3 regions of the Amycolatopsis sp. NPDC049159 genome follow, and region 3 is predicted to be linked to each of the others. Evidence: riboswitches for the same ligand, from Rfam matches in the RefSeq annotation. Region 3 holds a riboswitch; each other region holds the start of a gene.
What was found. A riboswitch is a leader RNA that binds a small molecule or an ion and turns the genes downstream of it on or off. The one in region 3 is predicted to bind S-adenosylmethionine.
Positions count from the first base shown of each region.

Region 1 (3,266 bases), on a different contig from region 3:
GTTCGCCGCGCTGCTGGCGCCGTCGACGATGTCGTTGCTGACGCTCACCTTCACCGACCCCCGCGAACGCGGGAAGGCGTTCGGGATCTTCGGCGCCATCATGATGTCCGGCTCCGCGCTGGGCCTCACCGTCGGCGGCGCGCTCACGCAGTTCCTCGACTGGCGCTGGAGCCTCTACGTCAACGTGCCGGTCGCCGTGCTGGCCGGGCTGGGCGCCTGGTTCGCCGTGCCGCCGACGGCCGCGCACCGCGACACGCAGCTGGACTGGACCAGTGCGGCGCTCAGCTGCGGCGGCGTCGTGCTGCTGGTGCACGCACTGTCCGAAGTGGCCACTCAGGGATTTTCCCCGCCGGTGCTGGGTTTCCTCGTGCTGTCGCTGTTCCTGCTCGGCTGGTTCGTGCGCCGGCAGGCCCGGCACCCGCACCCGCTGCTGCCGCTCGCGGTGGTGCGCGACCGCGCTCGCGCCGTCGCCTACCTGACGATCGGGGCGGCCTCGTTCGGCGCGTTCGGGATGTTCCTGTTCCTGACCTACCAGCTGCAGGTCGTGATGGGCTACGGCGCGCTCGCCGCGGCGCTGGCGTTCCTGCCGACACTGGGGGCGAACATGCTGACGTCGACCCAGCTTTCGGGACGGCTGCTCCCGCGCGTCGGCCCGCGGCCGCTGCTGGCGGGCGGGTTGTCCGTGCTGGCTTGCGGGCTCGTGGCGGCCACGCGGCTGACGCCGGACGCGTCCTACGCCGGGGTCGTCCTGCCGATGCAGCTGCTGCTCGGCGTCGGGGCCGGGCTGTGCATGCCGGTGGTGCTGAACGTCGCCACCCGCGACGTCGGTGCGCGGGACGCGGGCGCGGCTTCGGCGTTCGTGACGACGTCGCAGCAGGTGGGCGCGTCCCTCGGCACGGCCGCCCTGAACACCATCGCCACCGCGGCCTCGGCGGGCCTCACCACGCCGACGGCGATCGTCCACGGCTACACGACGGCGTCGGCCTGGGCGGCGGCGATCGTCGCCGCGGCCGCCCTCACCGCGTTCCTCGTCCTCCCGCGCGGCTCCCGCTGAACGCCGTGAAGGCCACCTCGAATTCCTCGAGGTGGCCTTCACGACAGATGGGATCAGGCGGCGACGACGGCCTGGGGGCCGCGGGCGGTCTGGGTGACGTGGCCGCCGCGCTCGGCGACCCACGCCAGCGCCGCGTCGGCGCGCTCGCCGCGGACGCCGAGGCGGAAGCGGCCGACCGGGGTGTCGCCGATCCGGGTCAGCCCGCCGCCGATGGTGGCGAACTCGACGTCGAAGCGGCCGGCGGCCTCGGGCAGCAGCGCGCCCACCGACGCGAACCCGACCAGCACGACGTCGACCGCGCGGTCGTAGCGCGAGGACTGCGAGCGCGAGGTCTCGATGGCCGGCAGCAGCGCCTGCGCGGTGCGGCTGCCCGGGTTCGAGATCAGGTCGAGCACGGTGCCGCGCTCGACGACGGTGCCGTCTTCCAGCACCGCGACGTCGTCGCAGAGCCGGCGGACGACGCCCGCGTCCGGCGTCGTGACGACGACCGTGGTGCCGAGCTCGGAGCGGGCGCGGTCGAGCACGGTGAGCACCGAGCCGGCCTCCTCCGGGTCGATCCCGGCGGTCGGGTCGTCGGCGAGCAGCACGGCGGGCGCGGCGGCCAGCGCCTTCGCGACCGCGACGCGGCGGAGCTGACCCGCGGTGAGCTCACCGGGACGCTGCGCGGCGCGCGGGGTCAGGCCGACGAGGTCCAGCAGCGAGCCGACCCGGCTGCGGCGCTGCGGGCCGTCGACGCCGAGCTGCTCCAGCGGGGAAGCGATGTTGCCGGCGATGGTGCGCTCGGCGATCAGCTCCGGCTTCGTCGAAACGACCCCGAGCTGACGGCGGATCTCGCGGAGGCGGCGGCCGTCGAGCGTGCCGGTGTTGAGGCCGTCCAGCCGGACGACGCCGCGGTCGGGGCGCTCCTGCAGCGCGATGCACCGGGCCAGGACGGACTTGCCCGAACCGGCCGGGCCGACGACGCCGAACAGCGAGCCGGCCTGGACCTCGACGCTCACGTCGTGCAGGGCGACGACGGAATCTCCGTTGGTGGCAAAGGATTTGGACAGGTTTTCGACCGTGATCACGATAGCTCCAGAAAAACAGGGCGCAGCGCACGAGGGCGCGCCCGGCCGCAAGCGAGTGTCCGTCCTCAGTGGACGGTGCGTGAAGAAGGGGTGTGTCGGCTCAGACGAAGCTCAGCGCGAGCGTCGACATGCGGAGACGGAGCGGCGGCCTTCGTCGACAACGCGGCGCCTGGTCAACAGCAGGGGGCGAGCTACCCTCTTCATCGAAAACGGCCTCCATCGGTCCTGGCGGTAGCACCTGCCCTGTGGAGGGTGGTTGCTGCGACTTCGACGAGCCAGGTCTCTCGGTCGCTCGGGATGGACGTACTGAGTTAAGCCGATCCCACGGAGCGAAAGCAAGCCCGTTGGCCCACATCACACGACTGGAGGTGTCGCAGTCACGGGGTGACGGCCGAAACGTGCGTTTTTCACCGCCTCCACTGTGGTGGATTCAGTGGTGGACCCGCGCGCGTGCCGCGATCCGGGCGAAAGCGTGCACGTCGAGCTGCTCGCCCCGGGTCTTCGGGTCGACCCCGGCGGCCGTCAGGAGCTCCCCGGCCCGTTCGGCCGAGCCCGCCCAGCCCGCGAGCGCGGCGCGAAGCGTTTTCCTGCGTTGTGAGAAAGCGGCGTCAACCAGGGAGAAGAGACCGTCCCGGTCTTCGGACGCCGGGGTGGCGGCGCGCTCGAAGGCGACGAGCGCGGAATCCACGTTGGGCACCGGCCAGAACACCGACCGTGGCACCGCGGCGACTTTCCGTGCGGGACCGTACCAAGCGAGCTTGACGCTCGGGACGCCGTAGATCCGGCTGCCCGGCCCGGCCGCCATCCGCTCGGCGACCTCGGTCTGCACCATGACGAGCCCGGAGGCGAGCGAGGGCACTTCGGCGAGCAGGTGCAGCACGACCGGCACGGCGACGTTGTAGGGCAGGTTGGCGACGAGCGCGGTCGGCTCGCCGGGCAGGTCGGCGTTCTTGACGCGCAGCGCGTCGGCCCCGACGACGGTCAGCCGGCCGGCGGCTTCGGCCCCCCGCTCGGCGACGGTCTCGGGCAGCCGCGCGGCGAGCTTGGGATCGATCTCGACGGCGACGACCCGCGCCCCGGTGGCGAGCAGGCCCAGCGTCAGCGACCCGAGCCCGGGCCCTACCTCGAGGACGACGTCGTCCTCG
Region 1 is NZ_JBEZDL010000038.1:59,357-62,622, forward strand. It holds gene AB0B33_RS43940 (MFS transporter) at 1-1,054, shown strand, start outside; gene AB0B33_RS43945 (ATP-binding cassette domain-containing protein) at 1,108-2,121, opposite strand; SAM riboswitch class I at 2,335-2,425, opposite strand; gene rsmA (16S rRNA (adenine(1518)-N(6)/adenine(1519)-N(6))-dimethyltransferase RsmA) at 2,552-3,266, opposite strand, start outside.
Region 1: it holds a riboswitch for S-adenosylmethionine, as region 3 does, so the genes downstream of both, AB0B33_RS43945 (ATP-binding cassette domain-containing protein) here and AB0B33_RS37920 (aminotransferase class V-fold PLP-dependent enzyme) in region 3, are expected to answer to the same signal.

Region 2 (3,266 bases), on a different contig from region 3:
AGCGGCCCGGCAGGCGGTGCCGCTGGTGGAGCTGAACCCGGGGGAGCGGCTGGCCTGGCCGGGATTGTCGCTCGACGTCTTGGGGCCGCGGTACGTACCGGCGCGCTCGGCGGGGCAGGACGGAACGACCATCAACAACAGCTCGGTCGTGCTGCGGGCGGAAACGGCGGCGGGCCGGGTGCTGCTGACCGGCGACGTCGAGCTGGCCGCGCAAGCCGACCTGCTCGCCGACATCGGTGACCTGAAAGCGGAGGTGCTGAAAGTCCCCCACCACGGTTCGCGTTACTCGCTGCCGTCTTTCCTCGCGGCGGTGGCGCCGCGGGTGGCCTTGGTCAGCGTCGGCGCCGGCAACACCTACGGCCACCCGAACAAGTCCACAATGGACACATTGACGGCGCTCGGCGCGCTCGTCACGCGGACCGACGTCGACGGCGACACGGCGGTCGTGACGGACACGGCGGGGCCGGCGGTCGCGCGCCGGGGCGAGCCTCGTGGCCCGCCGCGCCGCTGAAACCCGGGGCACGCCTCGCGGCGCGCCCCGGGCCGGCGGACGTCAGTAGCCGAGCGCCTTGTTCACGGCGGCGGCCGACGGGGGCACGATCGCCTTGGGGCCCACGTGGTTCTCGATCGCGTCGAGGGTCTTGAGGCCGTCGCCGGTGATCAGCAGGACGGTCTCCGCGTCCGGGTCCAGCTTGCCCGTCTCGATCAGCTTCTTCGCCGTGGCGACGGTGACGCCGCCGGCCGTCTCGGTGAAGATGCCTTCGGTGCGGGCCAGCAGGCGGATGCCTTCGACGACCTCTTCGTCGGTGACGTCCTCGATCGCGCCACCGGTGCGGTTGACGACGTCGAGCACGTAGGGGCCGTCGGCCGGGTTGCCGATCGCCAGCGAGCGGGCGATGGTGTCCGGCTTCACCGGCTGGACGACGTCATGGCCGGCGCGGAACGCGGCCGACACCGGCGAGCAGCCGGTGGCCTGGGCGCCGAACACCTTGTACGGGCTGGCGTCCACGAGGCCGAGCTGGCCCAGCTCACGGAAACCCTTGTCCACCTTGGTCAACTGCGAACCGGAGGCGATCGGCACGACGATCTGCGAGGGGATGCGCCAGCCGAGCTGCTCGGCGACCTCGAAGGCCAGCGTCTTCGAGCCTTCCGAGTAGTACGGCCGGACGTTCACGTTCACGAACGCCCACTTCGGGTGCTCGCCGGCCAGCTCGGTGGCGAGGCGGTTGACGTCGTCGTAGTTGCCGTCGACCGCGACGAGGTCGCCGTCGTACACGGCGGTGGTGAGGATCTTGGCGCGCTCGAGGGACTTCGGGATCAGCACGACCGACCGCCAGCCGGCGCGGGCCGCGGCGGCGGCCGTCGCGTTGGCCAGGTTGCCGGTCGACGGACACGCGAGCACCTCGAAGCCGAACTCGCGGGCCGCGGCCAGCGCGACGGCGACGACGCGGTCCTTGAACGAGTGCGTCGGGTTGCCGGTGTCGTCCTTGACCCACAGGCGCTTGAGGCCGAGTTCCTTGGCGAGGCGGTCGGCGCGGACCAGGCGGGTCGCGCCCGGCTCGGTGTTGGGGATCTCTTCGACGTTGGACGGAACCGGGAGGAGTTTCTTGTAGCGCCAGATGTTCTTGGGGCCGGCCTCGATGTCTTCGCGGCGGACGCGGCCGAAGTCGTAGGCGACCTCGAGCGGCGAGAAGTCTTCGGCGGAGACGAATTCGGGGGCGAGCGGCTGCCGGTGGCCCTCTTCCTTCGACACCAGCTCGACGGCGGGACCGAGGTCCGGGGTCTTGGTGGTGGAGGTCGTGCCGAGGGTTGCGGTCATCGCGAGGTTCCTTCCTCATCTGCCCCGCCGAAGCGGGCCGGAATTGGCACCGTGGTCGTCAGCTACCCCGCGATCGCGGGATGACGGGCTGTACGCCGGTTGCCGGGGCTTCGTCGGGCCGTTCCCTCTGCCCCTCTGGATGAGCGGTATTCAGTTGTCGGTGCGCGCACGCCGGGTTTCCCCGGGGCGGGCTGCCTCGCCTACACCGTACGACATGGTGCTCGAGCCGTGCCATGGTGTCCGCTCGACATCACCGGAGCGGGCGCACCGCGGCGCGGGTGAGAGGATTCGGGGGTGACCGCGCAAGCCACCGCCCCGGCCCCGCTGCACCTGGTGCTGGGTGACGAAGAACTGCTGATCGAGCGGGCCGTCCGCGAGACGCTGGCCGCCGCCCGCGCGATGGACGCCACGGCCGAGCTGACCCGGGTCCGGGTGTCCGATCTCACAGCCCCCGAGCTGGCCGAACTGGTGAGCCCGTCGCTGTTCAGCGAGGGCCGCGTGATCGTCCTCGAATCGGCGCAGGACATCTCGCAGGAGCTGGCCGACGCCGTGGCGTCCTACCTGAAGGACCCGGCGGAGGGGGTCGTGCTCGTCGTCGTCCACACCGGGGGCGGCCGCAGCAAGGCGGGCAAGACGCTCCCGGCGTCGCTGAAGAAGGCCGGGGCCGAGATCACGGAGTGCCCGAAGCTGACGAAGCCGGCCGAGCGCGAGCAGTTCGTGCGGCACGAGGTGCGCCGGGCGGGCGGCAAGATCGACCCGGCCGGGGTCGCCGCGCTGATCGACGCCGTGGGCTCCGACCTGCGCGAACTCTCCTCGGCGGCCAACCAGCTGGTGGCCGACACGGGCGGGACGATCGACACCGACGCGGTCCACCGGTACCACCGCGGCCGCGCCGACGTGACCGGGTTCGCGGTCGCGGAGAAGGCCGTCAGCGGCGACCGCTCGGCGGCGCTGGAGTCGTTGCGCTGGGCGATGCAGCTGGGGGTCCCGCACGTCCTGGTGGCGGACGCGTTGGCCGACGCGGTCCGCACGATCGCGCGCGTCTCGGGGGCCGGGCGCGGCAACCCGAACCAGCTGGCGGGTGAGCTGGGCATGCCGCCGTGGAAGATCCGCAAGGCGCAGGGCCAGTCCCGCGGGTGGAACCAGGACGGCCTGGCCACGGCCATGCGGGTGGTCGCACGGCTGAACGCCGAGGTCAAGGGCGTGGCGGCGGACCCGGGCTACGCGCTGGAGCGCGCTGTCCTCGAGGTCGCGGCGGCCAAGGGCGACCGCTGACCCCGGACACGGAGAAGGCCCCGGCCGGAGCCGGGGCCTTCCCAGAAATCAACCAGCTCAGAGCGCGTTGACGCGCTTGGCCAGCGCCGACTTCTTGTTGGCGGCCTGGTTGGCGTGGATGACGCCCTTCGAGACGGCCTTGTCCAGCTTCTGGGCGGCGTCGCGCTGCAGC
Region 2 is NZ_JBEZDL010000005.1:12,402-15,667, forward strand. It holds gene AB0B33_RS10860 (ComEC/Rec2 family competence protein) at 1-511, shown strand, start outside; gene thrC (threonine synthase) at 554-1,819, opposite strand; SAM riboswitch class I at 1,832-1,965, opposite strand; gene holA (DNA polymerase III subunit delta) at 2,114-3,094, shown strand; gene rpsT (30S ribosomal protein S20) at 3,152-3,266, opposite strand, start outside.
Region 2: it holds a riboswitch for S-adenosylmethionine, as region 3 does, so the genes downstream of both, thrC (threonine synthase) here and AB0B33_RS37920 (aminotransferase class V-fold PLP-dependent enzyme) in region 3, are expected to answer to the same signal.

Region 3 (3,266 bases):
ACCGGCCTGTACCCGCTGGCCACGGTCGCAGTGTGCGTCGTGGCGTATTCGTCCGGGCAGCTGCTGCACGCGTCCGGGCTGCTCGCCACCTACGTCGCCGCGCTGGTGCTCGGCAATTCGCGGCTCCCGCACCGCTCCGACACGCTCTCGTTCGCCGAGGGGCTGGGCTGGCTGGCCCAGATCGGGTTGTTCGTGCTGCTCGGCCTGTTCGCCTCGCCGGGCCGGCTGCTCGACGCGATCGTGCCCGGCCTGGTCGCGGGCGCCGTCGTGCTGCTGCTGGCGCGGCCGATCTCGGTCGTGCTGGCGATGCTGCCGTTCCGGCTGCCGTGGCGGGAACAGGCGTTCCTGTCGTGGGCCGGACTGCGCGGCGCGGTGCCGATCGTGCTCGCCATGATCCCGCTGTCGCACGGGGTGCCCGGCGCGCAACGGCTGGTCGACGCGGTGTTCGTGCTGGTCATCGTGCTGACGCTGCTGCAGGGCGCGACGCTCGGCCCGCTCGGGCGCTGGCTCGGGCTGGCGAAGAAGTCCGAGGCGCACGAGATCGAGGTCGACTCGGCCCCGCTGGACGAGCTCGGCGCCGAACTGCTGCAGGTGCGCATCCAGCCCGGGTCCAAGCTGCACGGCGTGTACCTCTCCGAGCTGCGGCTCCCCGTCGGCGCGACGGTCAGCCTGGTCGTCCGCGGCGAAGCGGGCTTCACCCCGCAGAAGACCAGCCGGCTGCAGGAGCACGACCAGCTGCTGGTGGTCACGACGTCGGCGGTGCGCGACGCCGTCGAGCTCCGGCTGCGCGCCGTCGACCGGGCCGGGCGCCTGGCCCGCTGGAAGGGCGAGTCGGGTCGCTGACGCGGCCGGCTCTCGTTCTCATGGGTGGCTACCCGCGCCGCTCGCCGCCACCGGCCACCTGCAGCACCGCGCCGGCGGCCACTGGGTGACCCTCGACCACGCCGAGCAGTACGAAGGCACCGCGACGCACCTCGCCGACGACGCCGTGATCCCGCTGCCCGGCCGGTTCCGCGCGAAGCTCTGACCAGGGCGCGCTGTGAACGGCGTCTCAGAATGTGAGGAGGGGGTTGGCCACCCGGCGCGTTCTCGGTTACCTTCTGTGCCAGGTCATGAGTGCCAGCGCGAAGCCCCGGCTTGCTGGCCGGCAACCCTCCTACCGCGGTGGGGTGCCCCGGGTGAAGACCGGGCCGGTCGCGTCCCGCGACGGGCAAGCGCGGGCCCCTCGCCGGGGTCCCCCGGACCGCCGAGGAGGCACCCCGATGACTCTCGCCATCGACCGCACCAGCGCCACGACTTCCGGAACCCCGCACGCCGCCGAACCGGGTCTCGCCACCGCCCCGGCCGCCCGTGGCACCGAATTCCTTGCCCCGCAGGGCATCCCCACTGTCGCCGGCGCGGCGCTGCGCGTCCCGCTCGTCACCGGCGAAACCATCGGGTACGCCAACCTCGACCACGCGGCGAGCGCCCCCTGCCTCGACGCCGTCCGCGCCAAGGTCGACGAGTTCCTGCCCTGGTACGCCAGCGTCCACCGCGGCGCCGGCTTCGCCTCGCAGGTCTCCACCAAGCTCTACGAGCGCACCCGCGACGTCCTGCGCCGGTTCGTCGACGCCCGCCGGACCGACACCGTCGTCTTCACCCGCAACACCACCGACTCCTTCAACCTGCTCGCCCGCAGCCTGCCGCGGCACACCACCGTCGTCGTCTTCGACACCGAGCACCACGCCGCGCTGCTGCCGTGGCAGGGCCCGAACGTCCGGCGGATCCCGGCCCCGCGCACGCGTCTCGCCGCAGTGTCCGCTGTGGACGAAGCACTCGCGGGTTCCCCGCAGGGGCCCCGGCTCGTGGTCGTCACCGGCGCGTCCAACGTGACCGGTGAGCTGCTCCCGGTGGCCGAAATCGCCGCCGTGGCGCGGAAGCACGGCGCCCGCATCGCCCTCGACGCCGCGCAGCTCGCGCCGCACCGCCGGATCTCGATCCGGGACCTGGACGTCGACTACGTCGCCGTTTCCGGCCACAAGCTGTACGCCCCCTTCGGCGCCGGCGCGCTGATCGGCCGCGCGGACTGGCTGCGCGCCGCGCGCCCGTACCTCGCCGGCGGCGGCGCGACGAAGCTCGTCACCGAAGACGCCGTCGTCTGGAACGACGGCCCCGAGCGCCACGAAGCCGGTTCGCCCAACACCGTCGGCGTGTACGCGCTGGGCGTCGCGTGCGAGACCCTCTCCCGCGACTGGGACGCCGTCGTCGCGCACGAACAGGCGCTGCTCACCCGGCTGCGCAAGGGACTCGAGAGCATCCCGGGCTGCGCCGAACTGCGCCTGTTCGACGCGCCGGTCGACCGCGTCGGCACGGTCAGCTTCACCGTCGCGGGGTTCGACCCGGGCTGGCTCGCGGCGGTCCTGTCCGCGGAGTACGGCATCGGCGTGCGCGACGGCGCCTTCTGCGCCCACATCGCGGCCAAGCGCCTGATCGCCGTCGCCGGCGGCGAGGGGCAGCAGGCGATCCGCGTCAGCCTCGGCCTGGGCAGCACCGAAGAGCACGTCGACCGCGTGCTGCTGGCGCTGCGCCGGATCGTCGCGCGCGGAGCGGACTGGGAGTACGCGAAGGTGGACGGCCGCTGGGCGCCGGTCGGCGACCCGCGGGAGCTCCCGCCGTTCTGCTGAGCGTTAGCCTGGCCCGATGGGGAGAGGACCGCGTTTCTGGTTTCCGCTGGCGTTGCTGGGTTTCGCGCTGATCGGCGCGGCGGTGGTGCGGCTGCTGTCGCGCCGGAGCCCGGCCGAGGGCGACGCCGTGAACCTCGTTTCCGGACCGCTGGAGCAGCAGCACCTCGGCACCGGCGGCGTCGGCGGCACGGGCTACCCGGCGACGCAGTTCTTCACCCAGGACACCTACTACGCCGCGGGGGCGGAGCTGCCCGCCGGGCCGGTGTGGCTGGTCGCGCTGCTCGTGGTGGTGGCCGGCACGGCCGTCTGGTACGCCCTCGCGCTGCGCCCGGCCCGCACCGGGTGGTTCGTCCTCGGCACGCTCGGCGCGCTGCTCGCCGTCCCGCTGCTCGACCTGGTGGGGTCCTGGCAGTTCCGGCTCGGGGACGGGCTGCGCGGCCCGCTGCTGGCCACCCTCGGCCTGCTGGTGCTCGCGGCGTACGAACGCAGCGTGTTCCTCCTGGTCACCGCGGCCCTGTTCGCGCTCGTGGCCGTCGTGCTCTCGGCGGACCTCGTGGGCGTGCTGCTGGCGGCGCTCGTCCTGCTCGCCGCCGCCTTCGCCGC
Region 3 is NZ_JBEZDL010000025.1:47,635-50,900, forward strand. It holds gene AB0B33_RS37915 (potassium/proton antiporter) at 1-843, shown strand, start outside; SAM riboswitch class IV at 1,109-1,223, shown strand; gene AB0B33_RS37920 (aminotransferase class V-fold PLP-dependent enzyme) at 1,263-2,663, shown strand; gene AB0B33_RS37925 (hypothetical protein) at 2,680-3,266, shown strand, end outside.